DNA from 4 places in the Embleya sp. NPDC059213 genome. Region 4 is predicted to be linked to each of the others. Evidence: riboswitches for the same ligand, from Rfam matches in the RefSeq annotation. Region 4 holds a riboswitch; each other region holds the start of a gene.
The links. Region 4 has a riboswitch for cyclic di-AMP ahead of ACFXMF_RS44735 (NlpC/P60 family protein). Riboswitches for the same ligand answer to the same signal wherever they lie in the genome.

Region 1 (3,949 bases), on a different contig from region 4:
CTGGTCTTCCACGCCACCGGGGCGGGCGGCACGTCGATGGAGAATCTGGCCGAGGCGGGCTTCTTGGCCGGGATCCTCGACCTGACCACCACCGAGCTGGCCGACGACCTGGTCGGCGGGGTGCTCAGCGCGGGTCCCGAGCGGCTGACTGCGGCCGGCCGGATGGGGCTGCCGCAGGTGGTCAGCGTCGGCGCGCTGGACATGGTCAACTTCGGCCCGCGCAACACCGTGCCCGAGCGGTTCGAGGAGCGGCAGCTCTACGTGCACAACCCGACCGTGACGCTGATGCGCACCACCCCCGCGGAGAACGCCGAGCTGGGTCGGCGGATCGCCGCCAAGCTGGTCGCCGCGACCGGCCCCACCGCGCTCTACCTGCCCTTGCACGGGGTCTCGGCGATCGACGTCGAGGGCGCGCCCTTCTACGATTCCGTCGCCGACAAGGCGCTGTTCGACGAGCTGCGAGCGGGGCTCGCGGGCAGCTCCGTCGAGGTGCACGAGGCGGCGACGGACATCAACGATCCGGCGTTCGCCACGGCGGCGGCGGATCGACTGCACGAAATGATCACGAAGGGACGCGTGGACTGAGATGAACGGACGCGAGGCGCGGGGCCGACTGCACAGGACGGTCGAGCAGGGCGGCGTCGTGATCGGCGCGGGCGCGGGCACGGGACTGTCGGCCAAGTGCGCCGAGGCCGGCGGGGTGGACCTGATCATCATCTACAACTCGGGCCGCTACCGAATGGCCGGTCGGGGTTCGCTCGCCGGGCTGCTGCCCTACGGGGACGCCAACGCGATCGTGGTCGAGATGGCGGGCGAGGTGCTGCCGGTGGTCCAGGGCACCCCGGTACTGGCGGGCGTGTGCGGCACCGATCCGTTCCGGATCATGCCGCACTTCCTGGACCAGCTCGCCGCGATGGGCTTCGCGGGTGTGCAGAACTTCCCCACGGTCGGGCTGTTCGACGGCGTCTTCCGGCAGAACCTGGAGGAGACCGGGATGGGCTACGACCTGGAGGTGGAGATGATCCGGCTGGCCGCCGAGCGCGGCCTGCTGACCGCCCCCTACGTCTTCGACGCCGAGCAGGCCCGGGCGATGACCGCGGCGGGCGCCGACATCCTGGTCCCGCATCTGGGACTGACCACCAAGGGCAGCATCGGCGCGACCACCGCGGTCACCCTCGACCAGGCGGTGGAGCGGGTGCAGCTCATGCGCGACGCGGCGGCGGAGGTGAACCCCGACGTGCTGGTGCTGTGCCACGGCGGGCCGATCGCCGAACCCGAGGACGCCGCGTACGTGCTGGCCCACACCACCGGCGTGGTCGGCTTCTTCGGCGCCTCCAGCATGGAACGGCTGCCCACCGAGGTGGCCATCACCGAGCAGGCGCGGGCGTTCAAGAGCATCGCCGCGCGCTAGTTCCATCCGGCGCCGGCGCGCCGGACGCACCGGGCACCACCGGCAGGACCCACATCCACCACACGATCGTGAGGATTCGGCATGTACAAGCTGACCGTGCTCTATGGCCACCCCGAGGACCCGGCGGCGTTCGACACCTATTACTGGGAGAAGCACGTCCCGCTCGCCCGCACCATGCCCGGGTTGACCGGCTGGACCATCGGCAAGTGCGAACCGGATCCGTCCGGCGCGCAGCCGCCCTATTACCTGGTGGTCGGGCTGTACGCACCGACCCGCGCCGGTATCGAAGCGACCCTGGATTCGCCGGAGGGGCGGGCCGCGGTGGCCGACGTCGCCAATTTCGCGACCGGCGGGGCGACGTTCCTGTGGGACGAGGAGCGGGTAGTCGTACCTGTGGAGCTGCCCGCGACGGAATAGCTCGTCGCTGAAGCACGGGTGAGCACGCGGCTGCGCACCGTGGACGTCGAAGCCGTGACCTGCGGGGTTGGCGACATATCGGGCAAATCGGTGTTATTCCGCCCTATGGGGCACCTCACAAATCACCCGAAATGTTTGCCAACCCGGCGGAGCGGTGCGTAGCTTCGTGGTTGTTCGCACAAGCGGACTCCCCGGGTGGTACGCCGAATCCTGCCGCCGCCCGAGGGAAGCAGTCGATATCGACTGGCGGCAGGAGCGGGGGAACCAAGTGAGTGCCGACATCGGCCACGTCGATGTCTGGGGTGAAGCCATGCCTGTTGCAGGCGAGGCCGGGCCAATCGTCCGAACCCGACAGCTAACTTCGTAGGCGCCCGACGAGGTAATAAATGACCTTCCGTGCCATCACCGCTCCCGTTCGCTCGCTCTCTCGTGGCCGTCGCGCCGGCATCGCCGTCGCCGCCGGTGCGGGTCTCGTCCTTCCCCTCGTGGGCATGACGGGCAGCGCGAGCGCCGCGACCTCGTCCACGTGGGACGCGGTCGCCCAGTGCGAGAGCACCGGGAACTGGGGTATCAACACGGGCAACGGCTTCTCCGGCGGTCTGCAGTTCACCCCGAGCACCTGGAACGCGTTCGGCGGCAGCCAGTACGCCTCCAGCGCCGCGCAGGCCACCAAGGACCAGCAGATCGCGGTCGCCGAGCGGGTCCTGGCGAGCCAGGGTCCGGGCGCCTGGCCGGTCTGCTCGCAGAAGGCCGGCCTGGGCAAGGGCGGCAACGCCTCCGCCACGGCCGACTCCGCGACCACCGGCAAGACCAAGAGCAAGGTCGAGCCGAAGGCCGCGCCCAAGGCCGAGTCCGTGACCGAGAACGCGCCGAAGACCTCCACCGGCAACGCGCCGAAGGTCCAGGTGCAGGACAAGCAGGACAAGCAGGACGCGCCGAAGTCGGCCGCGACCAAGCAGACTTCGGGTTCCGGCAAGTACACCGTCAAGGCCGGTGACACGCTCTCCGGCGTCGCCGCGAAGCTCGGCGTCAAGGGTGGCTACAAGGCCCTGTACGCCGCGAACGCGGGCGTCATCGGGGGCAACCCCCACCTGATCTCGGTGGGCACCCAGCTCGCCGTCTGATCCAGCGCCACCACGTAGGCCCCGCCGAGTACTTCGGCGGGGCCTACGCCCGTTTCGGGGCAACGGTCAGGCGCGGACGGGCGAGCCCGGGGTGCGCGCCGCCGCGACGGTGCCGAACAGCGTGGCCACGTGTTGCAGGGCGCCGGCCGGCATTCGCCCCGGCGGCAGGATCTCGTCCACGGGATGCACGGGCGCCGCCCCGCCGGCGGGGCGGCCCGCCCGGCGCCTCGGCCGCGTTCTCGCCGGCAACGGTCTTCCTGGTGGTTCTCCAGCCCATGATCGGTGCCTCCACATCGGGTGCCGTCGCGGGACGGCCCGGCCCATCGGACATGCGGGATCGCAGGATCGTTCGCGGGATCGGGCAGCGGGAGTGGATGCGGATCCGAGGGCGCTCCCCGGCCAATATTCCGCTATACGGAATTGGTATTCCATCAAGCAGGACGAAACTGTAGGGACGGGCCGGATCGACGGTCGATAGCCACAGACCTCGGCGACCGGGTCGGCGAAATCTTGAGCCTTCCTCCAGAGGTGCCGGATGCACCGCCGCCGCGCCCGGGAGATGATCGAACAGGGCCGCCCGGCAATCTCAACTTATTCGGGCAAAACATACCCATGACGATAAGATTGCGTTTGGAAGGGCCTTGCGGCGTTAAAATCTTTTGACATAGGTTCGCCTGACCGTGGTTCCTGCTTTCTCCTGAGAGGGTTCCATGTCGAACATGACCCGCGTAGCCGTCCGTACCGCCGTCGATCACCCGCTGTGGCCCGTGCTCAAACGGTCCGTCGCCGACCTGCGTCCGTTGCAGGCCGAGGACGGTTCGATCGAGCCGTCCGGGCACGCGTCCGCCCGGGCGCTGGTGGCCGACATCACCTCCTCGATCACCGGGCTCGCACCGCTGTTCCCGCACGACGAGGCGTACCTCGATGCCGTCGTGGCCGACTTCCGGCGCTGGTCGGCGGACGGTTTCGGCCGCCCCGACTTCCTGGACTCGCTCGT
Region 2 (3,949 bases), on a different contig from region 4:
CCTCGGGGCGACGTACGCCGAGCTGTACCCCAAGCGGGTCGGCCGGCTGGTCCTGGACGGCGCGATGGATCCGAGCCAGCCGGCGGTGGCCGCCAACAAGGTGCAGGGCGGTGGCTTCGAGACCGCGCTGGCGGCGTTCCTGGACAACTGCGTCGGCGGCGGCTCGTGCTCCCTCGGCGCGACCCGCGAGGCCGGACTGGCCAGGATCCGCGGCCTGCTCCAACAGCTCGACGCCCGCCCGCTGTCCGGCGACGGGACCCGCAGGGTCACCGAGTCGATCGCGACCACGGGCATCCTGTCGCCGCTGTACTCCAAGGACCAGTGGCCGGATCTGCGACAGGCGCTGGAGGCCGCGCTGCGCGGCGACGGGCAGCCGCTGCTCGAACTCAACGACCAGTACTACGAGCGTGGTCCGGACGGAAAGTACAAGAACCTGATGGCCGCCAACGCGGCGGTGAACTGCCTGGACGCGCCGCCGGCCGCGACGTCCCGCGAGGACGTCGAGCGGGAGCTGCCCGGCTACCTGGCCGACTCGCCGACCTTCGGCCGCAACCTCGCCTGGGCGGGCCTGACCTGCGCCTCCTGGCCGACCCCGCCGACCGGCCGGCCGCACCCGATCAGGGCCGAGGGCGCCGCCCCGATCCTGGTCGTCGGCACCACCCGCGACCCGGCCACGCCGTACTCCTGGGCCCAGTCCCTGGCCGGCCAACTGGCCTCCGGCAGCCTCCTGACCTACGACGGCGACGGCCACACCGCCTTCGGCCGAGGCAGCGACTGCGTCGACCGCACGGTGGTCGACTACCTCACCCAGGGCACCGTCCCCACCAAGGGCAAGACCTGCCGCTGACCCCCACCAAAGCCGCGTGTGGACCACCCCGACGGGTGTGTACACTCATTCCCTGTCGCCACCTTCAAGGTGGACCGACAAGCCGCCTTAGCTCAGTCGGCTAGAGCGACGCACTCGTAATGCGTAGGTCAAGGGTTCGACTCCCTTAGGCGGCTCCTCGAAGGCCCAGGTCAGTTGGTTTCTGATCTGGGCCTTTTGCATTTTCGGGGTCGGTCCGGGCGTGATGTGTCGACGAATCGGTGCCCGGACGGGCCGGGGTATGCAAAACCCCGGCCGGGTTTCCGGCCGGGGGCGTCGTGTGTGCGGGGGTTGTTCAGCTGGGGCGAATGGCCGCGTAGAAGGGCATCGAGTCGAGCGGGGCCTTGGTTACGTTCTTGCCCGGTCGCGGGGCGTGCACGATCTGGCCGTTGCCGATGTACATGCCCACGTGCGAGTTGTCCGAGAAGTAGAACACCAGGTCGCCCGGCTGGAGGGCGCTCTTGGCGATCCTGGGACCGTCGTTGACCTGGGTCCAGGTGGTGCGGCTGAGCGAGACGTTCGCCGCCCTCCAGGACGCCTGGGTCAGCCCCGAGCAGTCGTACGAGCCGGGACCCACGCCCCGGGGCGCGTACGGCTTGCCGATCTGCGCCAGCGCGAAGTTGATCGCGGCCTGGGCCCGGCCGGAGGCCGGGATGTTGGTCGCCGGCGGCGGCGAGTCCGGCTTGTCCCGCGAGCTGCGGTCGGCGTCGCTTCGCGCACCGGTGTCGTTCTTGTGCTCGTTCGAGTTGAGGATCTCGTCCTGCTGCTTCTTGTCCAGCGTGTTCAGCAGCCGCTGGGCCTCGGCGAGCTTGGTCTGGATCTCGTTCTTGTGCGTGTTCAGCTCGGTGCGCAGCTTTTCCAGCGCGGAGAGCTGGGCGGTGGCCTCGGTGCGGTCCTGCTGGAGGACGCGGGCCTGCGCCGCGATCTGCTTCAGCTTGGCGGCCTGCTGGCCGTCGAGCTGGGACATCATCTGCGACTTCTGCAGGTAGCCCTCGGGGTCGCCGCTGAGCGCGAGCGAGAGCGACGGGGGCAGGCCGCCGGTGCGGTACTGGTTGGCCGCCAGGACACCGATCTGGTCGCGCAGGGTGTTGAGCGCGGCCTGTTCCTCGGTGATCCGGGCCTGGGTCCGGCTCGCCGTGCCCTGCTGCTTGGTGATCTGCTCGTCGACGCCGTTGGCGGCTTCGGTGGCCTTGATCACTTCGCTGTGCAGTTGGTTGACGCGATCCTTGGTCTGCTGGAACGACTGCGCGGGGTCGGCGCTCGCGGTGCCGGCGAAGGTCATCACGCCGGTCATCGTCGCCGCGGCCGTGACGACGGTCGCTGCGGTACGCACGGCGGTGCGCGGCTTGGGCTTGCGGTGCTGCCCGGATCGACGTTGGGTCGCCACTGGTGGCGGGTCTCCTTCCTCGGCCGCCTACCGGGTTAGCTGACGGGTTCGGGCGGAAGAAGACGCCCTACGGTGCCGAGGCACCGATTCACCCCAGGGACTGCGAGGGTCCCCGGTTCCGGCTTCGCGTCGCAACGACGGCGATCACTCACCGTCACCAAAACTCGTCCCCGAATTCGGCGGAGGCGATCGTGTCGACCGGGATGGCCGACGTCGAACCGATCGCCTTATCGCAGAACGATAGTCACAGGGGTGTCACGGTCGGCACCGGGAGCCTCTGCATTGCCAAAACTTTACCAAGACTTCCGTTTCATTCTCCGCTTATTACGGGAAAAGCGCGTGGATGCCCGAAAATCGATCTTGGACCGATTTGGCAATGATTGGCGGCGTGGATCAGCCGCCGGCCCAACTCCATCGATGTCACCGAACGTGAGAAATTGGTCGTCCGCAGAGCTGTGGGCCGCAGGGGTTGTCGCGTCGGCTTCGGGGCCGCGGCGGTGCGCGATAAAGCCGAAGCCACGCGCCGCGAACGCGGTTCACGGTGTGGGTGTTTCGGAGTCGTCGATCGTCCGATGGGCCTTATGGGGACGGCTGTTCGGGTGACTGGTGCGTCGGACTGCCGGCACTGAATACTTACTGCGGCCGGGGGGCCGAGGTGGGGTGCCTCCTGTGCGTATCCGCTTCGGAGGTACGTCTGCATGCAGAGTTCGCGAACGGCCGGAGTTGCGCAGCCTGGCAGTGGGGACGACGCGGCGCTCGCGCGATTGAGGGGCGTCCTGGGCGGTTGGCGGGACTCGCTGCTCGACCTGGGCGGGCGGAACCGGCTGTTGAACTTCCGGCACACCCGCATCGCCACTCTGGAGGTCGTCGCGCCGGACGCCGCCGCCGTGTTGGCCGGATTCGCTCGCGGCTGGCCGTTCGCTCCCGTCGAGTCCGACGGACGGGTCGAGGCAGGCACGGAGGCGGAGGAGGCCGAACCGGGCACCGAGACCTTCCTCGCGTACGACCTGGGTTCGGAGGCGGGCCGCACCGGTCGTGCCGACGGCCTGGTGACCCGGAAGAACACGCAGGCGGGGCTGGACGCGTCGCTCTACCAACTGCGGCAGAAGTCGGGTCAGATGTACATCGACTACGGCTTGTGGGTGCTCTGGCTGGGCGTCGGCATGTTGGAGTGGCGGGAGGCGGGCGCCGCGGAGACGTGCTTTGCTCCGCTGCTGCTCGTACCTGTGGAGCTTCGTCGGGACGCACGGAGGCAGACGCGACTGCACCTGGCGGAGGACCAGGACCGGATCCACAATCCCGCGCTCGCGGTCAAGTTGGAGCAGTTGGGTGTCGACTGGAGCACGGTGGCCGACTGCGACGTGCTCGATTCCGACGCGGTCCTGTCGGCAGCCCGGGAGGTCGCGGGCACGCAGCAGGGTTGGTCGGTCGAGGACCGCGTGGTGCTCGGCCTCTTCTCGTCGCACAAGGAGGCCATGTACCAGGACCTCCAGCAGAACGAGGAGCGCATCCTGGCCCATCCGCTGGTGCGAGCCGTCGGCCTCGGCCCCGACGCGGGACTGCCCGACGACCTGATCGACTTCGAGCCGCCCGAGATCGACCGCATCGACGAGATCCAACTGCCCGAGCGGACCCCGCTCGTGCTGAACGCGGACTCCTCGCAGCGGCAGTGCATCGCGGCCGCGCTGGACGGGCGT
Region 3 (3,949 bases), on a different contig from region 4:
GAACCCGCGATGCCGAGGACCTGCCGGAGGTGCTCACCGCCCTCACCGCCGAATACCTCGCGGACCGCCCGCGCGCGCTGGTGGAATACGAGTTGTACCTGGCGGCGGCCCGCAGCCCACAACTGCGCGGGTTCGCCGTGGCGTGGGTCGAGGGGGTCGGCGACTTCCTGTCCGCCCGGGTCGGCGCGCAGGCGGCCGCGGCGGCGCTGGCGGTGTTGGACGGCACCATGTTGCAGGTGCTCACGCTGGGCACTGATCTGGACGAGGCACAACTGCGCTGGTCGTTGGCACGGGTCCTGGCCGCGCCCCCGTCGTAGTCGGCCGGCCGGCCCGGTGCGGTAGGGTCGGCGACAGCGAAGGGGAGTAGCCCCGCAAACCGGTCGTCGACATGCTGGAGTCCTCGGACTCCCGGTGGCCGGGCCCGTGCTCCAGGCGGGCGGGCGAGACCTTCGGCCAGGTACCGACGCATCCGCGTTCCACGCGGCTGCACCCGTCGTGCCGGGCCGAGTGGTCCTCCGGTCGCCGAGCGGCGCCTTCGTGAAGACCCGGAGGCCCGGCTCTCGCAGAAAGCCACCCGGATGCACCTCGACCCTCTGGCGATCCTGACCGCCTTCGGGCTGATCTTCCTCGCCGAGCTCCCGGACAAGACGATGTTCGCGTCGCTTGCCATGGGCACCCGCATGCGACCGCTCTACGTCTGGTTCGGCACCTCGACCGCGTTCGTCGTGCACGTCGCGATCGCCGTCGGCGCGGGCGGTCTGCTCGGCCTGCTGCCCGGCTGGATCGTCAAGCTCGTCTCCGCCGCACTGTTCGGCTTCGGCGCCTTCATGTTGTTGCGCGGCGGGGCGGGGGACGACGACGAGGACACCGCGGGCAAGACCGTGACCGGGTTCTGGCCGGTCTTCTCCACCGCGTTCATGGCCGTGTTCATCAGCGAATGGGGCGACCTCACCCAGATCACCACCGCCAACCTGGCGGCCACCAACGGCACCTGGTCCACCGCGATCGGCTCGGCCGCGGCGCTGATGTCGGTCTCCGCGCTGGCGCTGCTCGCGGGACGGTTCATCGCCAAGCGGGTCCCGTTGCAGACGGTGCAGCGGATCGGCGGCGTGTGCATGCTCGGACTGGCGATCTGGTCCCTGGTGGAGGCGTTCACGGGCTGAGCGGCGCGACGCGGCATGCGCGTCCGGCCCCGATGCGCCCGGCCTGCGCCCGGTCAGCCGGACGACGGCGTGGGCGGCAAGGGCATCAGGGACGCGCGGACGATCGGGTCCGGGACCGCTTCCGGGCCGAAGACCGCGATCCGGGTCGGCACGTCCTCGGCGGAGTCCGCTTGCACGGTCGGCGGCATCCGACGCAGCGTGCTGATCCGGGCCCGGCCCGCCACGGTCTGCGCGGCGAGCGGCCGGGTGAACAGTCGCGGTACCAGGGCGATCAGCGCCAGGACCGACACCGTGGCGCAGCCCGGCGAACCGGTCATCCCTTCGGCGACGCCGAAGCCGATGCCGAGGAACAGGACGACACACAGGCTGCAGGTGCCACGCGGGTCGACGTCCCGCTCACTCGGCAGCAGGCCGTCCTGTTCCAACCGGGTCCGCGCCGGTCGCCATCCGGCGGTCGGCCCGAACCGGGCGACCGCGTCCACGATCGGCCCGATCAGGGCGGTTCGGGCCGCGCCCACCGCGTCGAAGACGGTGCGCTCGACCGGGTCGTCCGGCTCGGGTGCGAGCAGGCCGATCCGACGATCCGCACCGATCACCGCCCGCCGACGGTGGTGCATCGCCACGAGCGCGACCCGGGCGAACCGGGTCGAACCGCCGGCGACCAGCGCGATCTCCCGGAAGTCGAGAACGCGCTCGGCGGTGGCCGGCGCCGCGCGCCTGCGCAACCGGTACGCCCGCCCGAACCGGAGCAGCCAGGCAACCACGAACCAGCCGAGGCAGGCCGCGGACACGAGCAGGTACCACCGGGCCTGGCCCGCCGGGAGGGACCAGTGGGTCGGGTCCCGGCCGGCCTGCCCGTTCGTCGACCCCCGCGCCGTTCCCGCGGCGATGCCCTCGCGCACTGCGCGATCATGCCCACACCCCCGGTATTCGCGATCGGCGGCGCGGCGCCGCGCCCGTGCGCACCACGGTGCCGCCTCGTCGCCGGCGCGTCCGGTGGAACCCCCTCGCACCTTGCTTCGCGAACCGGCCGAAATGTGATGTAGGCCGCATGGATAAAACGGACATAAATTACTTAGCCGACTTCGGGTGGTAATTCATTTTCCGCACCCCGGCATGAATCTCGATTATTTTCCGTGACCGAATGATCACGCCACTCTCCGAGATATCCCCTCGTCATGAGTGGTGCATCGACCGGTGGGCCGGCCGAGATGTCGCACTTATTCCGCCTTTACACCGGAGGCAAACTCGGCGTTTCGGTTGTGATCCGGCATCCGTATTGCCTACCTTTCTCGCCGATTCACCTTTCGGGTGAACCCTGTCGCCGGTACGCCGAATCCCGTCGCCGGCAGCGGGAGGTCTACATCGAAGAATCCGACGGGAGCGGGGGAACCAGGTGAATCGCCGTGGCCGGGATCGTTCCGGTGACGGCTAGGGGTGAAGTCGCGTGCTGCGCGACCGGGCTGCTCCAGTCCGAATCCGACAGCTCACCTCGTAGGCGACAGGAGAGGACCCCATTTCATGCTGTCCGCAAACGCTCGTCATCGCGCCGCTCGACCCACCAACGTCCGCCGCTTCGTAGCGGCGGTGGGCATCGCCGGCATGGGTGTCGTGATCCCGGTCGCCACTGCCGGTACGGCCCACGCGCAGGCCCCCTCCACCTCCGAGCAGGCCCCCTCCGGCGCCTCCGCCGTGCTGTCGGCGGTCCCGACCGCCGCGGTCGAGGCCGCCCCGGTCCAGGCCGCACCCGCCGCGCCGGAGACCGCCGCGCCCGCCGACAAGGCCGGCTACGTGGTCAAGGCCGGCGACACGCTGTTCGGGCTCGCCCAGACCAACCAGGTCACCGGCGGCTGGCAGAGCCTGTACGAGATCAACCGCGATGTGCTCCTGTCCGGCCCGGACCTGATCCGGATCGGCCAGACCCTCCGGCTGACCGGCTCGGCCCCCGTGCTCTCCAAGGCCGCCGCGCCGGCCCAGCCGAGCATCAAGGTGCAGCCGAAGACCGGCGTCACGCCCGGCAAGACCACCCCCAAGCCGGCGAGCAAGCCGTCCGCCGACGTGTCGGTCAAGCCCGCCGCCAAGACCCCCGCCAAGCCCGCCACCGGCGGCTCGAAGGGCAACCAGGCGCCGAGTGGCGGCTCGTCCACCGCGTCGAGCAGCAAGGCCGCCCAGGCCGTGGCCTTCGCCAAGGCGCAGATCGGCAAGCCGTACGTGTACGGCGCCACCGGCCCGAACGCCTACGACTGCTCGGGTCTGGTCCAGGCCGCGTACAAGTCGGCCGGCATCTCGCTGCCGCGCGTGACCAACGACCAGTTCGCCGCCGACCCGCACGTGTCGATCGCCAACCTGCAGCCCGGCGACCTGGTGTTCTTCTACTCGGGCATCAGCCACGTCGGCATCTACATCGGCGACGGCAAGATGGTGCACGCCGCGAACTCGCGCAAGCCGGTCGAGATCTCCTCGATCAACACCATGCCGATCGCGGGCGCCACGCGTCCTTCTTGATCGACCCGCCGAGGCCGACGCCTCGCCGTCACGCCCCGGCAACACACCGGCGCCGTGCCCCTCGACCACCACCGAGGCGCACGGCGCCACACGTGTCCCACCCCAGACACCTGAACCACACCCGAACCGGCCCCACAAGCCCGATCCGCCCCTCCGACCCGAACAAAACCCATCGACCCGACCACCGTCCAACCCCAAGCCCACCGCCCGAGCCAAGCGCTCCAGCCCACCCGGCCTTCGACGCCAAGCCCTCCGCCCAAGCCGGCCCCATCAGCCCGGCC
Region 4 (3,949 bases):
CCGCGCCGGCGTCCGTCCACAGGTTCTTCGCGCGCCGGTTGCTGTTGCGCTCGATCACCGCGTTGGCCGCGCTCAGGATGGTCTGTGTGGACCGGTAGTTCTGCTCCAGCAGGATGGTCCGGGCGTTCGGGTAGTCCGCCTCGAAGTCGAGGATGTTGCGGATGGTCGCGCCGCGGAACGCGTAGATCGACTGGTCCGCGTCACCCACCACGCACAGCTCGGCCGGTTCGAGCCCGACGAGCCCGGCCTCGGCGGGGTTGACCAATTCGCCGTCCGCGGTAAGGCGCGGGCCGCTGCCCGCGGCGCCGCCGACCAATTCGCGCACCAGCATGTACTGCGCGTGGTTGGTGTCCTGGTACTCGTCGACCAGCACGTGTCGAAAGCGCCGCCGGTAGTGCTCCGCGACGTCCGGGAACGCCTGGAGCAGGTGCACCGTGGTCATGATCAGGTCGTCGAAGTCCAGCGCGTTGGCCTGGCGCAGCCGCTCCTGGTACATCGTGTACGCCTGCGCCAGGATGCGCTCGGTCTCGTTGATCGCCTTCGCGGCGAAGTCCTCGTGATCGATCAGCTCGTTCTTGAGGTTGGACACCTGCGCGTTGAACTTGCGCGGCGGGAACTTCTTCGGGTCCAGGTCCAGGTCGCGACAGACCATCGCCATCAGCCGCTGCTGGTCGGCCGAGTCGTAGATCGAGAACGACGAACTCATGCCGAGCTTCTTGTACTGCTGCCGCAGGACGCGCACGCACGCCGAGTGGAACGTGGACACCCACATCGCCTTGGTGCGCGGTCCGACCAGTGCCTCCACCCGCTCGCGCATCTCGGCGGCGGCCTTGTTGGTGAAGGTGATCGCCAGGATCTCGCCGGGGTGCGCACCGCGCGCGGCGAGCAGGTGGGCGATGCGATGGGTCAACACGCGGGTCTTGCCGGAGCCCGCGCCGGCCACGATGAGCAGCGGGGTCCCTTCGTGGACGACCGCGGCGCGCTGTTGCGGGTTCATCCCGTCGAGCAACCGGGCCGGATCGACCACCGGGCGCGGGGCGCCGTTGCGGTAGTAGGCGTCGCGCGGCTCGGCCGGCGGCGCGTACTGCCCTTCGTAGAGGTCCTCCGGATAGTCCTCCGGCAGGCCGTATACCTGGTTGTCGTCCGGCTCGGGCGGCAGCGGGATGTCGTCCGCGGGGCTCGTGGGGGACTTCTTGGCCGCGGTCTCGAAACCGGGCAGGGGGATGTCGTCGAAGAGGCTGCTCATCGTTCCCCGAGTCTAGGTGGGTAACAAGCGAGTCGTGCTCGGCCCTTTGTACCGAGCGAGGATCGTCGCGCCGACGACGGGTTTCCCGTCGTCGGGTCGACCGGATCAAGGAGTACATCGTGCTGGACGATCGCGACGTGGAGCGGGTCCTGGTGCTGGCCGCGCACCCCGACGACATCGATTACGGGGCGGCCGGGACGGTGGCGACCTGGACCGAGGCCGGGATCGAGGTGAGCTATTGCCTGGTCACCGACGGGGACGCGGGCGGCTTCGACCCGGCGGTGCCGCGGTCCGAGATCGGCGGGATCCGGCGGGCCGAGCAGAGCGCGGCGGCGGCGCACGTGGGGGTGCGGCGGTTGTACTGGCTCGGTCATCCGGACGGGCGGCTGGCGGCGACCTTCGAGCTGCGGCGCGACATCACCCGGGTGATCCGGCAGGTGCGACCGCAGCGCATGGTGATCCCGAGCCCGGAGCGGGACTGGAACCGGCTCGCGCCCAGTCATCCGGATCATCTGGAGGCGGGCGAGGCGGCGATGCGGGCGATCTATCCGGACGCCCGGAATCCGTTCGCGCACCCCGAGCTGCTGGAGGTGGAGGGGCTGAAGGAGTGGACCGTGTCGGAGACGTGGTTGTCGCCGACGCCGGCACCGGATCACGCGGTCGAGGTGAGCGCGGTGTTCGAACGCAAGATGGCGGCGCTGTTGTCGCACGCGAGTCAGACGAGTCACCTGTCCGGGCTGCGCGAGCAGGTCGCCGGGATGCTCACCGGCAACGCCGAGCGCTTCGGGCTGGGGGCGGGGCTGATGGCCGAGGTGTTCCGGGTGGTGGACACCCGGTAGGGCGGGGCGGCCCGGGCCTCAGGTCCACATGACCGCGATGGCGATGTTCGCCACGGTCAACAGGCCGATCGCGCCGAGCACCTTCGAGGACACCCGGTCCGCGGCGCGATTGCCCCAGACCAGCAGCAGGATGGCCAGCAGGATCACCAGCTTGGTGCCGATCTTGGCGTTGTCCACGTCCTTGTCCAGACCCGCCTGGACCACGCCGACCAGCGCCAGGCCGGTGACCAGCATGGTCAGCGCGCCGTGCGTCATCGCGGGCACGATCCGCCCGTCGCCGGCGCGCAGCGCGGACATCTGGGTGAGGAAGCCGCCGAGCAGGGACGCGATGCCCACGATGTGCAGGATCAGCAGGATCTGCCGCAGAACGTCCACGTCGTACAACTCCTCGTCGACCGTCGCGCGGCATCCGGGACGCCGCTGCAGTTGCCGCCGCAGCTTAGCCGGCGGCCGGTCGATGATCATCGGCGGGTCATATGCCGGCAATATTCGCCAAATCGACTCAAGATCGACTTTCGGGAATCCGGGCGCTTTTCCCGTGATACGCGGAGAAGGAAACGGCGGGATTGGTAAAGTTTTGGCAATGCAGGGGCCAATGGTGATGGTCGTGACACGGCTGTGACTAGTGTTCTCCGACAGGCGATCGGACTCGACGTCGGCCACCCGGTCGGCACGATCGCCTCCGCCGAATTCGGGGACGTCTTTCGGTGATGTCGGGCAACCGCCGTCATCGCGATGCGAAGCCGGAACCGGGGACCCTCGCAGTCCCTGGGGTGAATCGGTGCTCCGGCACCGTAGGGCGCCTTCTTCCGCCCGAACCCGTCAGCTAACCCGGTAGGCGGCCGAGGAAGGAGACCCGCCACCAGTGGCGTCCCAACGTCGACCCGGGCAGCACCGCAAGCCCAAGCCGCGCACCGCCGTGCGTACCGCAGCGACCGTCGTCACGGCCGCGGCGACCATGACCGGCGTGATGACCTTCGCCGGCACCGCGAGCGCGGATCCCGCGCAGACGTTCCAGCAGACCAAGGATCGCGTCAACCAACTGCACAGCGACGTGGTCAAGGCCACCGACGCCGCCAACGGCGTCGAGGAGCAGATCACCAAGCAGCAGGGCACCGCGAACCAGACGCAGGCCCGGATCACCGAGGAACAGACCGCGCTGAACGCCCTGCGCGACCAGATCGGTGTCCTGGCGGCCAACCAGTACCGCACCGGCGGCCTGCCCCCGTCGCTCTCGCTCGCGCTCAGCGGCGACCCCGAGGGCTACCTGCAGAAGTCGCAGATGATGTCCCAGCTCGACGGCCAGCAGGCCGCCAAGCTGAAGCAGATCGCGGCGCAGGCCCGCGTCCTCCAGCAGGACCGCACCGAGGCGTCCGCGCAGCTCGCCGATCTGGAGAAGCTGCGCACCGAGCTGAACAAGAACAAGACCGACATCCAGGCCAAGCTGGCCGAGGCGAACCGACTTCTGAACACGCTCACCGAGCAGCAGAAGAAGGACGTCCTGGACTCGGACGAGCACGCGAACGACTCCACCTCGCGGAGCAACGACCGCAGCTCGCGGGACAAGGACAAGGAAACGCCGCCGGCGACCAACATCCCGGCCTCCGGCCGGGCCCAGGCCGCGATCAACTTCGCGTTGGCGCAGATCGGCAAGCCGTACGTCTCCGGCGCCGAGGGCCCCGGCTCGTACGACTGCTCGGGCCTGACCCAGGCGTCCTGGAAGGCCGCGAACGTCTCGCTCACCCGCACCACCTGGACCCAGATCAACGACGGTCCGCGGATCGCCAAGAGCGCCCTGCAACCGGGCGACCTGGTCTTCTTCTACTCGGACAACCGGCACGTGGGCATGTACATCGGCAACGGC

Region 1: it holds a riboswitch for cyclic di-AMP, as region 4 does, so the genes downstream of both, ACFXMF_RS02865 (transglycosylase family protein) here and ACFXMF_RS44735 (NlpC/P60 family protein) in region 4, are expected to answer to the same signal.
Region 2: it holds a riboswitch for cyclic di-AMP, as region 4 does, so the genes downstream of both, ACFXMF_RS23070 (NlpC/P60 family protein) here and ACFXMF_RS44735 (NlpC/P60 family protein) in region 4, are expected to answer to the same signal.
Region 3: it holds a riboswitch for cyclic di-AMP, as region 4 does, so the genes downstream of both, ACFXMF_RS31530 (NlpC/P60 family protein) here and ACFXMF_RS44735 (NlpC/P60 family protein) in region 4, are expected to answer to the same signal.

Annotation. Positions count from the first base shown of each region.
Region 1 is NZ_JBHZAV010000004.1:64,830-68,778, forward strand. Features, by position in the region: gene ACFXMF_RS02850 (Tm-1-like ATP-binding domain-containing protein) at 1-585, shown strand, start outside; gene ACFXMF_RS02855 (phosphoenolpyruvate hydrolase family protein) at 587-1,411, shown strand; gene ACFXMF_RS02860 (EthD family reductase) at 1,493-1,828, shown strand; cyclic di-AMP (ydaO/yuaA leader) riboswitch at 2,020-2,214, shown strand; gene ACFXMF_RS02865 (transglycosylase family protein) at 2,320-2,952, shown strand; gene ACFXMF_RS02870 (DUF6421 family protein) at 3,663-3,949, shown strand, end outside.
Region 2 is NZ_JBHZAV010000062.1:26,699-30,647, reverse strand. Features, by position in the region: gene ACFXMF_RS23080 (alpha/beta hydrolase) at 1-847, shown strand, start outside; tRNA gene ACFXMF_RS23075 (tRNA-Thr) at 929-1,002, shown strand; gene ACFXMF_RS23070 (NlpC/P60 family protein) at 1,161-2,252, opposite strand; cyclic di-AMP (ydaO/yuaA leader) riboswitch at 2,262-2,405, opposite strand; gene ACFXMF_RS23065 (DUF3320 domain-containing protein) at 2,951-3,949, shown strand, end outside.
Region 3 is NZ_JBHZAV010000108.1:28,056-32,004, forward strand. Features, by position in the region: gene ACFXMF_RS31515 (TetR family transcriptional regulator) at 1-317, shown strand, start outside; gene ACFXMF_RS31520 (TMEM165/GDT1 family protein) at 579-1,163, shown strand; gene ACFXMF_RS31525 (TIGR04222 domain-containing membrane protein) at 1,217-2,065, opposite strand; cyclic di-AMP (ydaO/yuaA leader) riboswitch at 2,484-2,678, shown strand; gene ACFXMF_RS31530 (NlpC/P60 family protein) at 2,685-3,668, shown strand.
Region 4 is NZ_JBHZAV010000275.1:1,312-5,260, forward strand. Features, by position in the region: gene pcrA (DNA helicase PcrA) at 1-1,246, opposite strand, end outside; gene ACFXMF_RS44725 (PIG-L deacetylase family protein) at 1,366-2,085, shown strand; gene ACFXMF_RS44730 (hypothetical protein) at 2,104-2,460, opposite strand; cyclic di-AMP (ydaO/yuaA leader) riboswitch at 2,798-2,941, shown strand; gene ACFXMF_RS44735 (NlpC/P60 family protein) at 2,951-3,949, shown strand, end outside.